One region of the Vogesella oryzagri genome, then DNA from elsewhere that is predicted to be linked to it. Evidence: predicted binding sites of a transcription regulator. Region 1 holds the regulator's gene; each other region holds the start of a gene.
What was found. Region 1 encodes FNR, which switches genes on or off when oxygen is low (the NO sensors DNR and NnrR bind a similar motif). Its sites were predicted from a motif close to TTGATNNNNATCAA; they were not measured.
Positions count from the first base shown of each region.

Region 2: ABNW52_RS03015 (ribonucleoside triphosphate reductase) is a predicted target of FNR. The motif match lies at 2,114-2,127, and genes of this name have one in related genera.
Region 3: ABNW52_RS09950 (quaternary amine ABC transporter ATP-binding protein) is a predicted target of FNR. The motif match lies at 1,419-1,432, and genes of this name have one in related genera.

Region 1 covers NZ_JBEFLD010000006.1:126,498-129,754, forward strand. Annotated here, with positions in the region: gene hemN (oxygen-independent coproporphyrinogen III oxidase) at 32-1,438, opposite strand; gene fnr (fumarate/nitrate reduction transcriptional regulator Fnr) at 1,550-2,296, shown strand; gene ABNW52_RS12605 (flavodoxin family protein) at 2,354-2,809, opposite strand; gene ABNW52_RS12610 (DUF1853 family protein) at 2,817-3,257, opposite strand, start outside.
Region 2 covers NZ_JBEFLD010000002.1:81,368-84,624, reverse strand. Annotated here, with positions in the region: gene ABNW52_RS03025 (anaerobic ribonucleoside-triphosphate reductase activating protein) at 1-87, opposite strand, end outside; gene nrdD (anaerobic ribonucleoside-triphosphate reductase) at 50-211, opposite strand; gene ABNW52_RS03015 (ribonucleoside triphosphate reductase) at 336-2,057, opposite strand; gene ABNW52_RS03010 (helix-turn-helix domain-containing protein) at 2,292-2,858, opposite strand; gene ABNW52_RS03005 (DMT family transporter) at 2,941-3,257, shown strand, end outside.
Region 3 covers NZ_JBEFLD010000004.1:460,965-464,221, reverse strand. Annotated here, with positions in the region: gene ABNW52_RS09955 (FAD-binding oxidoreductase) at 1-1,098, shown strand, start outside; gene ABNW52_RS09950 (quaternary amine ABC transporter ATP-binding protein) at 1,603-2,718, shown strand; gene ABNW52_RS09945 (ABC transporter permease) at 2,785-3,257, shown strand, end outside.

The DNA of each region.
Region 1 (3,257 bases):
TTGTTGCGTGCAGCGCAGGCTGGGCGCGGCGTCAGATGGTCTTGGAGTAGCGTGCCTTGGTTTCGCGTTCGCGCAGGTGACGGTCGAACACCATGGCGATGTTGCGGATCAGGAAGCGGCCCTTCGGTGCCACCATCAGGAAGTCGCCATCGAAGGTCAGCAACCCCATGTGCTGGAATTCGCGGATCAGCGGCAGCTCATCGGCAAAATAATTGGCGAAGTTGATGGCGAAGGTTTCTTCGATTGCCTCCACCGACAGCGAGAAGCGGCACATCAGCGACTGGATCACGCTGCGGCGCAGAATATCGTCCTGGGTCAGCGTCATGCCGCGCAGTACCGGCAGGTGGCCGGCATCCAGCGCCGCATAGTAGGCGTCGATGTCCTTTTCGTTCTGCGAGTAACAGGGGCCGACCTTGCCGATGGACGACACCCCCAGCCCGATCATGTCGCAGTCGGCGTGGGTGGAATAGCCCTGGAAGTTACGTTGCAGCCGGCCCTGCTGCAGCGCGCGGGTCAGTTCGTCGTCCGGCTTGGCAAAGTGGTCCATGCCGATGAACACGTAGCCGGCGTCGGTCAGCTGCTGCACCGAGTTCTGCAGGATGTCCAGCTTGTGCGCGGCCGTGGGCAGGTCGGCCTCGTTGATGCGGCGCTGCGGCATGAACACGGTCGGCAGGTGCGCGTAGTTGTACAGCGCGATGCGGTCCGGGTTCATCGCCAGCACCTTGTCCACGGTGCGGCGCACCGAGTCGGCATTCTGCAACGGCAGGCCATAGATCAGGTCCACGCTCACCGACTTGAAGCCGGCTTCGCGCGCAGCATTGATCACGGTGAGGGTTTCTTCCTCGCTCTGGATGCGGTTTACCGCCTGCTGCACCGCCGGGTCGAAGTCCTGGATGCCCACGCTCATGCGGTTGAAACCCAGTCGGCCCAGGTGCAGCACGGTGTCGCGGCCAACCTTGCGCGGGTCGATCTCGATGGAGAACTCGCCATCCGGCAGCAGCTCGAAATGCTGGTTGATGGCCGCCATCACCCGGCTGAGCTGCTCGTCGGAGAGGAAGGTCGGCGTGCCGCCGCCAAAATGCAGCTGGATCACCTTCTCGCGGTAGCCGAGACGGCCGGCCACCAGCGCGATTTCCTTTTCCAGGTAGTCCAGGTATTGATCGGCGCGGCTCTTGTCCTTGGTGATGATCTTGTTACAGCCGCAGTAGTAGCAGATGGTGTTGCAGAACGGCACGTGCACATACAGCGAAATCGGCCGATGGCTGGCACCGATGGCATGCTGCTGCAGCCAGTGTTCGTAATCTTTCACCCCAAAACCGCCGTGAAAACGGTCGGCAGTGGGGTAGGAAGTGTAGCGCGGGCCGGAACCTTCAAGTTTTTCGATAAGCTCTCGATCGAAAACACATTGGGTGGGCATAAAGGGGGCGGTGGGTGTCATAATTTTCTGGCTTGGAAAACTGGTGGTGGGCTGGTAAATTTGCGCTAATTGACACTTGCCACGCTTTGACGCGTGTCAAGCAAGCCTCTAGCCTTGCGAAAACCGGAACCCATGACCGAGCAAACCCCCTCCCTGCACACGCTGAAAGTGTCGTGCTCCAACTGTAGTTTGCGCGAACTCTGCTTACCAGTCGGCCTGAACCGGGAAGAAATGGCCCAGCTGGATGCCGTTATCCGCCAGAGCCGCCGCCTGAAGCGTGGCGAATACCTGTTCCGCTCCGGCGAAGGCTTCCGCTCGCTGTACGCGGTGCGTACCGGCTTCTTCAAGACTTGCGTCTCCAGCCAGGACGGCCGCGAGCAGGTCACCGGCTTCCACATGTCCGGCGAGCTGATGGGGCTGGACGGCATCTCCGCCAGCCAGCACGGCTGCGATGCCATCGCGCTGGAAGACAGCGAGGTGTGCGAGCTACCGTTCAACCGCATGGAAACCCTGGGCCGCGACATCCCCAGTCTGCAGCACCACTTCTTCCGCCTGATGAGCCGGGAAATTGTGCGCGACCAGTCGGTGATGCTGCTGCTGGGCAATATGAAGGCCGAGGAACGGTTGGCCGCCTTCCTGCTCAACCTGTCGCAGCGCCTGGCCGCGCGCGGCTTTGCCGCCAACGATTTCATCCTGCGCATGAGCCGCGAGGAAATCGGCAGCTTCCTGGGGCTGAAGCTGGAAACCGTCAGCCGCACGCTGTCCAAGTTCCAACAGCAAAGCTGGCTGAAAGTGGACCACAAGCACATCCAGATGCTGCAGCCGGAAGCACTGAAGGCGCTGGTAGCCGGCTGCTCACAAGCCAACAGCCTGCGCTGAACCGCAGCGCCACCACAACGCCCCGCACTGCGGGGCGTTTTGCTTGTCGGCCCGATACTAGATGGCGCCGATCGACAGCGCCGCCGCCAGGGTGGCGCCCAGTTCTGCCGCGGCCGCCAGCGCCGCCTCCGTCACCTCGCCCTTCACCAGCACGGGTGGCAGCGCTTCGTGCAGCGGGTAGCCGCTGGCGATGCGGCGGATGGCGCTGAGCGCGCCCTGGCCGTCGTTGCCGGCGCTGATGATCACCGCGTACGGCAAGCCCGCCACCTTGCCCTGTGCCGGGTAAAAGGTCCGATCGAGAAAATCCTTCAGCGTGCCGGCCATGTAGCCGAAGTTTTCCGGCGTCGCCAGCACCAGCGCGTGGCAGGCCAGCAGGTCGTCGATGCCGGCGTCCAGCGCCGGTAGCAGCCGCACCGCCACATTGTCCTCGCCGCCGGCCGCCGCCGCGGCCGCCGTCACCAGCGCCAGGGTGTGGCCGCTCTGGCTGGCGTAGACCAACAGCAGGGTTTTCATGGTGCGCCTACGATGCGGCCAACTTGCGCTGCAGCTCGGCCAGCATGCCGGGCAGCGGCCAGTCGTCGCGCACCACGAAGCCGCGGGCGATCTCGTGCCAGTCGCCGTCCGCCCCCGGCGTCAGCTCCGCCACCAGCCGTGCGCCGTCGACCGCCGCCAGCTCGGCCTGCAGCTGTACCAGGGTCAGCACCGCAGCAGCCTCGGCGCGTGCCGGCGCCAGCCAGCTCAGCCGTGGCAGCAGCAACCAGCGGCTGTCGGCGGCGTGTTGCGGCCAGGGTTCGGACAATCGCCGCCACCAGCCGCAGCAGGCATCCGCATTGAAGGGAAAAGCCGGGCGCGGCGCCCCCGGGTAGAACAGCCAGCCGGAAAGGCGGCTGTAGGCCGGGCAGCCGGCAAAGCCCGGCGGCAGCTTAGCCGCCGGATGGCAGGACAGCGCCAGCTGGCTGGC
Region 2 (3,257 bases), on a different contig from region 1:
CGGCCAGTCGCAACTGGAGAACGGCTGCCAGCCGCCGATGCGGGCGCGCTCAGCCGGCGCGCTGTTCGTCGAAGTGGCGGCGTTCATGGAATTCACCCTGCTTGCCGGTATTGAACGAGGCCACCGGGCGGTGGTAGCCCATCACCCGCGTCCATACCTCGCAGCGGGTGCGTTCTTCGTCTTTCAGTTCGATGGTTTGCTGGTTGTGCATGGCGTTTCCTTTCAAGGGTTGGCCGCATGGCGGCGGGTTTGCGCTGTCTTGTTGGTATGGGGGGGGCGGGTGTTGCTGGTGGGCACGCGCTGCTTTGCCCTCCCTGCGATTCACGCCGCGACGCTCAGTCGCAGCAGGCGGCCTGGCGTTTTTTCGCGATCAGTTCGGCATCGCACTTCGGGCAATAGTCGTGACGGCCGGACAGGTAGCCGTGCGTCGGGCAGATCGAGAACGTCGGCGTGATGGTGATGTAGGGCAGGCGGAAGTTTTCCAGCGCGCGGCGTACCAGCTGGCGACAGGCATCGGCACTGCTTACCGCCTCGCTCATGTACAGGTGCAGCACGGTGCCGCCGGTGTATTTGCGCTGCAGTTCGTCCTGGCGCAGCAGTGCCTCGAACGGGTCGTCGGTGAATCCCACCGGCAGCTGGCTGGAGTTGGTGTAGTACGGCCGCTCTGCGCTGCCGGCCTGCAGGATGCCGGGGTAACGCTTGTTGTCCTCGCGCGCGAAGCGGTAGGTGGTGCCTTCCGCCGGGGTGGCTTCCAGGTTGTACAGGTGGCCGGTGGCCTGCTGGAACTCCACCATGCGCGCGCGGATGTGGTCCAGGTAGCGGCAGGCAAAGGCATGGCCCCAGTCGCTGGTGATGTCGTGGGCGTCGGCAGTGAAGTTGCGGATCATCTCGTTGATGCCGTTCACCCCCAGGGTGGAGAAGTGGTTGCGCAGGCTGCCGAGGAAGTGGCGGGTGTACGGATACAGCCCGCCGTCGATGTGCTGCTGCACCACGCGGCGGCGCGCTTCCAGCACCTCGCGCCCCAGCTCCAGCAGGCGGTCGGTCTCGGCCAGCAGTGCGGCTTCGTCACCGGCAAAGCGGTGGCCCAGCCGTGCGCAGTTGACAGTGACCACCCCCACCGAGCCGGTCTGCTCGGCACTGCCGAACAGGCCGTTGCCGCGCTTCATCAGCTCGCGCAGGTCCAGCTGCAGGCGGCAGCACATGCTGCGCACCATGTGCGGCTCCAGCTCGGAGTTCACGAAGTTCTGGAAGTAGGGCAGGCCGTACTTGGCGGTCATCGCGAACAACAGGTCGCTGTTCTCGCCGTACCAGTCGAAATCCTTGGTGATGTTGTAGGTGGGGATGGGGAAGGTAAACGCCCGTCCCAGCGCGTCGCCGGCCAGCATCACCTCGATATAGGCGCGGTTGATCAGTGCCATTTCCGGGGCGCAGTCGCCGTAGCGGAACGGCATCTCCTCGCCGCCCAGCACCGGGATCTGCTCGCGCAGGTCTTCCGGGCACACCCAGTCGAAGGTCAGGTTGGTGAAGGGTGTCTGTGTGCCCCAGCGGCTGGGCACGTTCAGGTTGTAGATCAGTTCCTGGATCGCCTGCTTCACCTGCGCGTAGCTCAGCGCGTCCTTTTTTACGAACGGCGCCAGGTAGGTATCGAAGGAGCTGAACGCCTGCGCGCCGGCCCATTCGTTCTGCAGCGTGCCGAGGAAGTTGACGATCTGGCCGCAGGCGCTGGACAGGTGGCGCGGCGGCGCCGATTCCACCTTGCCGCCGACGCCGGCAAAGCCCAGCTGCAGCAGGGTGCGCAGCGACCAGCCGGCGCAGTAGCCGGACAGCATGTCCAGGTCGTGGATGTGCAGGTCGCCGTGGCGGTGCGCCTGCGCCGCCTGCGGGCTGAACACGCTGCCCAGCCAGTACTCGGCGGTGAGCTTGCCGGCGATGTTGAGGATCAGGCCGCCCAGGCTGTAGCCCTGGTTGGCGTTGGCCTGTACCCGCCAGTCGGCACGGGACAGGTATTCATCGATGCTGCTGACGGCGTCGACATGGCTGCTGGGGCATGGGTCCATGTTTGCTCCAATATGTTGTGTTTGGCGCATTGTATGGACGCAGCATGTGGTGGTGATTGATGTGTATCAAGCCTCTGAAAATACTGTTGGCATGATAAAAAACGCCAGCGCGGCAAGCCGGGCTGGCGTGGGGGTGGACGGATCGGGGCGGGTCGGCGGCTTGCTGCGGCGCCCGGTTCGCCAGTGCTAGGCTGCACGCCGCCGGCAGGCTGCCGTCAGCGCGTGCGGCCAACCTTAGCGGCTGGTGGGCGCCGGCATCACGATGCTGCGCTGGAAGCGCAGCAGGCCGCTGCCCGGATTGTGGTAGCGGTAGCCGTGCTCGGTGCCGTAGCCGGCGGTGTCGCCCGCTTGCAGCGTGTGCTCGTTGCCGGCGTAGGCCAGTTGCAGCGTGCCGCTGTGTACCTCCACGATCTCGCCGCAGCCAGCCGGGTCCGGCGCGGCCAGGTAGCTGTCGCCGGGCGCCAGCTGCCACTGCCACAGCTCCAGCGTGCAGCCGGCCAGCGCCAGGCTGTGCAGCAAGGTGGCGTGGCTGTCGCTGCTGTCGCCCTGCCACACCCGCACCGGCGCGTCGCTGCCGGGGGCGCGCACCAGCTCGGAAAAGGTCAGCCCCAGCGCACTGGCGAGGCGGTCGAGGGTGGCGATGCTGACATTGCTGGCGCCGGCTTCGATATTGACCAGCATGCGGCGGCTGACCTCGGCGCTAGCGGCCAGTTTTTCCTGGCTCAGGCCGCGCTGCTGGCGCGCGCTGCGCAGATTGTGGGCGACGTGGCTGAAGACTTGCAGGGGGGCGTGTTCACTCATAAGTGCAATATATTGCTCAATAATTAAGTTGTGCAGTATAGTGCACAGAATTGAAGTGCCACCTTACCCGCGAGCCATGCCTATGTCCACTCTCACTGCTGCCGCGCCCGCGGCCCACCGCTCCTGGCTGCCCGACCTGTCGCTGGTCGGTGTGACGCTGATCTGGGGCGGCACTTTCCTGGCGGTGCAGACCGCGCTGCAATGGAGCGGCGCCTTTGCCTTTGTCGGCCTGCGTTTTGCCGTCGCCACCGTGCTGGCGTTGCTGCTGTGCCGCCGCCAGCTGGCCGGCCTCAACCGTACCGAGCTGCTGGGCGGCATCGGCATCGGCCTGATCCTGTATTTCAGCTACAACCTGCAGACGCTGGGGCTGGGGCATATCGCCAGCAGCACCTCGGCGTT
Region 3 (3,257 bases), on a different contig from region 1:
ACCGCCACTCCCACCTTCGCCTTTACCGAACCGGCGCCGTACTGGCAAAGCGGTGTCGATGACACCTTGCAGTGCGTGTCGGTGCACGATGAAACGCACGATGTGCGCACCTTTACCTTCCGTGCCGTACCGGCGCGGCGTTTTGCCTACCTGCCGGGGCAGTTTCTGACCCTGGAGCTGGAGATCGACGGCGCCACCGTCAACCGCTGCTACACGATGTCGTCGTCGCCGACGCGGCCGGACACGGTCACCATCACCGTCAAGCGCGTGCCGGGCGGGCAGGTGTCCAACTGGCTGCACGACAATCTGCAGCCGGGCATGAAAATCAGCGTGCTGGGGCCGTCCGGCGAATTCAGTTTCGCTCACGCCCCGGCCGATCGTTATCTGTTCCTGTCGGCCGGTAGCGGCATCACGCCGCTGATGTCGATGAGCCGTGCGCTGGGCGACTTGGGCGGCAGCATGGACGTCGCCTTCGTGCATAGCGCGCGCTCGCCGGCGGATCTGATCTTCCGCCACGAGCTGGTGCAGCTGGCACGGGCGCGCAATGGCTTCCGCCAGGCCGCCATCGTGCAGAGCCGCCATCCGGAGCCGGAATGGCATGGCCTGGAAGGCTTCCTCGACCTGCCGGCGCTGGAACGGCTGGTGCCGGATTTCCGCCAGCGGGCGGTCTACTGCTGTGGCCCGGCGCCGTACATGACTGCCGTGCGGGCGCTGTTGCAGGCCGCCGGTTTCGACATGGCGCTGTACCACGAAGAAAGCTTCAACTTTGCCGAGCTGACCTCGGCTGCCGCGCCGGAGCCGGATGTGGCGACCGCCTGCGACGGCGAGGGCGAGGGTGGCTTCGATGTGCGCTTTGCCAAGCTGGGCGACGTGGTGCATACCAAGCCCGGGCAGACCATCCTGGCCGCTGCGCAGCAGCAGGGGTTGCGGGTGCCGTCGTCCTGTTCCAAGGGCCTGTGCGGCACCTGCAAGACCAAGCTGCTGGAGGGCAAGGTGGACATGAAGCACGGCGGTGGTATTCGCCAGCGCGAGATCGACCAGGGCTGGATCCTGCCATGTTGCAGTGTGCCATTGACGCCGGTGGTGCTAGACCGCTGACGGCCTTTTGGCTGCCGATTTACCCTTTATTTCACGCCGTTCGAGTACCCACCGGGCGGCGTTTCTCTTTGGCTGGAGCCGTGTGCAATTTTTGTACAGCCAAGACCGACAAAAAGGCGCATGCTGACCTGTCTTGGAACGACCGGCGCTGTGTTTTTCGCCACTGCAGCATGCACAGTAACGGGGACGAAAGCGCCCGTCTGGCGGGCATTACAACGATATTGGCCCCTTCTGTGGTACTGATTGGTGCAATGTCGTTTTACGACAGGTAGGCGTCGGTTGGTCATTGCTTCTCCAGTCGTATCATCCATATCTTTTCCTTGATACATATCAATTACTACAACAGCTTGGGTGTGGTTACGCCGGTTGTTTGCGCAGTGCACCAAGGCACGGCGCTTGCTGCGGTGCAGCAGCCTCGCCAGGGCAAAGGAGAAAGCAATGCAGTCAGGCAAGATCGTAGTAGAAAACCTGTACAAGGTTTTCGGAGACAAGCCGCAGGACGCAATGCGTCTGCTTAAGCTTGGGGAAACCAAAGAAACGGTGTTCCGCAACACCGGGCAAGTGGTTGGCGTGAACAACGTGTCGTTCTCGGTGGACGAAGGTGAGATCTTCGTGCTGATGGGCCTGTCCGGCTCCGGCAAGTCGTCGCTGATCCGCCTGATCAACCGGCTGATGGACCCCACCGACGGTCGCATCCTGCTGGATGGCCAGGACATCACCAAACTGTCGCCCAGCGAGCTGGTGTCGCTGCGTCGCCGCGACATGAGCATGGTGTTCCAGAGCTTTGCGCTGATGCCGCACCGTACCGTGCTGGATAACGCCGCCTTTGGCCTGGAAATCGCCGGGGTTGGCCGCAAGGAGCGCGAGAAACGCGCGATGGAGGTGCTGGAGCAGGTCGGGCTGGCCACTTTCGCCCGGAAGATGCCGCACGAGCTGTCCGGCGGCATGCAGCAGCGTGTCGGCCTGGTGCGCGCGCTGGCGGTCAACCCGTCGCTGATGCTGATGGACGAGGCGTTCTCGGCGCTGGACCCGCTCAAGCGCAGCGAAATGCAGGACATCCTGCTGCAACTGCAGCGCGATCACCGCCGCACCATTTTCTTCGTGTCGCACGATCTGGAAGAAGCGCTGCGCATCGGTACCCGCATCGCCATCATGGAAGGCGGCCGTCTGGTGCAGGTGGGTACACCGCAGGAAATCATCGAAAACCCGGCTGAAGACTATGTACGCGAATTCTTCAAGAGCGTGGATACCTCGCGCTACCTGCTGGCCAAGGATCTGCTCGACCCGCATGGCGTGGGCGTGATGGTGAGCGGCAATCTCGCCGGCCCGCACGACTTGCAGCACCACAACTGGGTGGCCTGTGTTTCCGGTGACAACAAGCTGCTGGGGCTGGTTGGCCGCGACAGTTTGCGTGCCGAGGGCTGTAACCCGGCCGAACGCTGTGTGCCGGTATCGCCGATCACCCCGGCCTCGGCGCTGCCCGATGTGCTCAAGCGCCTGCAGGGCCAGCGCGAGCCGCTGCCGGTGATTGACAACGATGGCCGCTACCTGGGGGTGATTACCGCTTCCAGCGTACTGTCCAAGTTGTCCGAGCACCGCCTGCAGACGGCTGTGCACTAAGCCGCGAGCCGATTCCCCGATTGACGAGGACGGCGCCGCTGGCCTGTCCGTACTGGAGTACACGCCATGAACGACTTCTGGCAAAAATTTATCGCCAACCCGCACGACTTCCTGCCCATTGGCGAATGGGTCAACGACTTCATTCATTTCCTGCTGGATAACAACGGCGGCGCCTTCGACGCCATCGGCAAGACGGTGGACCTGTTCGCCGAGAATGTGGAAGTGGCGCTGCTGTCGCTGCCGGTGTGGCTGGTGATTGGCTTCTTCTGTGCGCTGGGCATCTGGCGTTTGACTTGGCGCTTCTCCCTGTTCGTACTGGCGGCATTCGCGCTGATCCTGGGTACCGGCTTCTGGGCGCAAACCATTGCCACGCTGGCGCTTACGCTGTCTGCCACCATCATCAGCCTGTTGCTGGGGGTGCCGGTGGGTATCTGGTGTGCCCGCAGCCGCCGCGTCAACACGCTGGTGCGTCCGGTGCTAGACTTTATGCAGACCATGCCGGCATTCGTGTACCTGATTCCGGCGGCGATGTTCTTTGG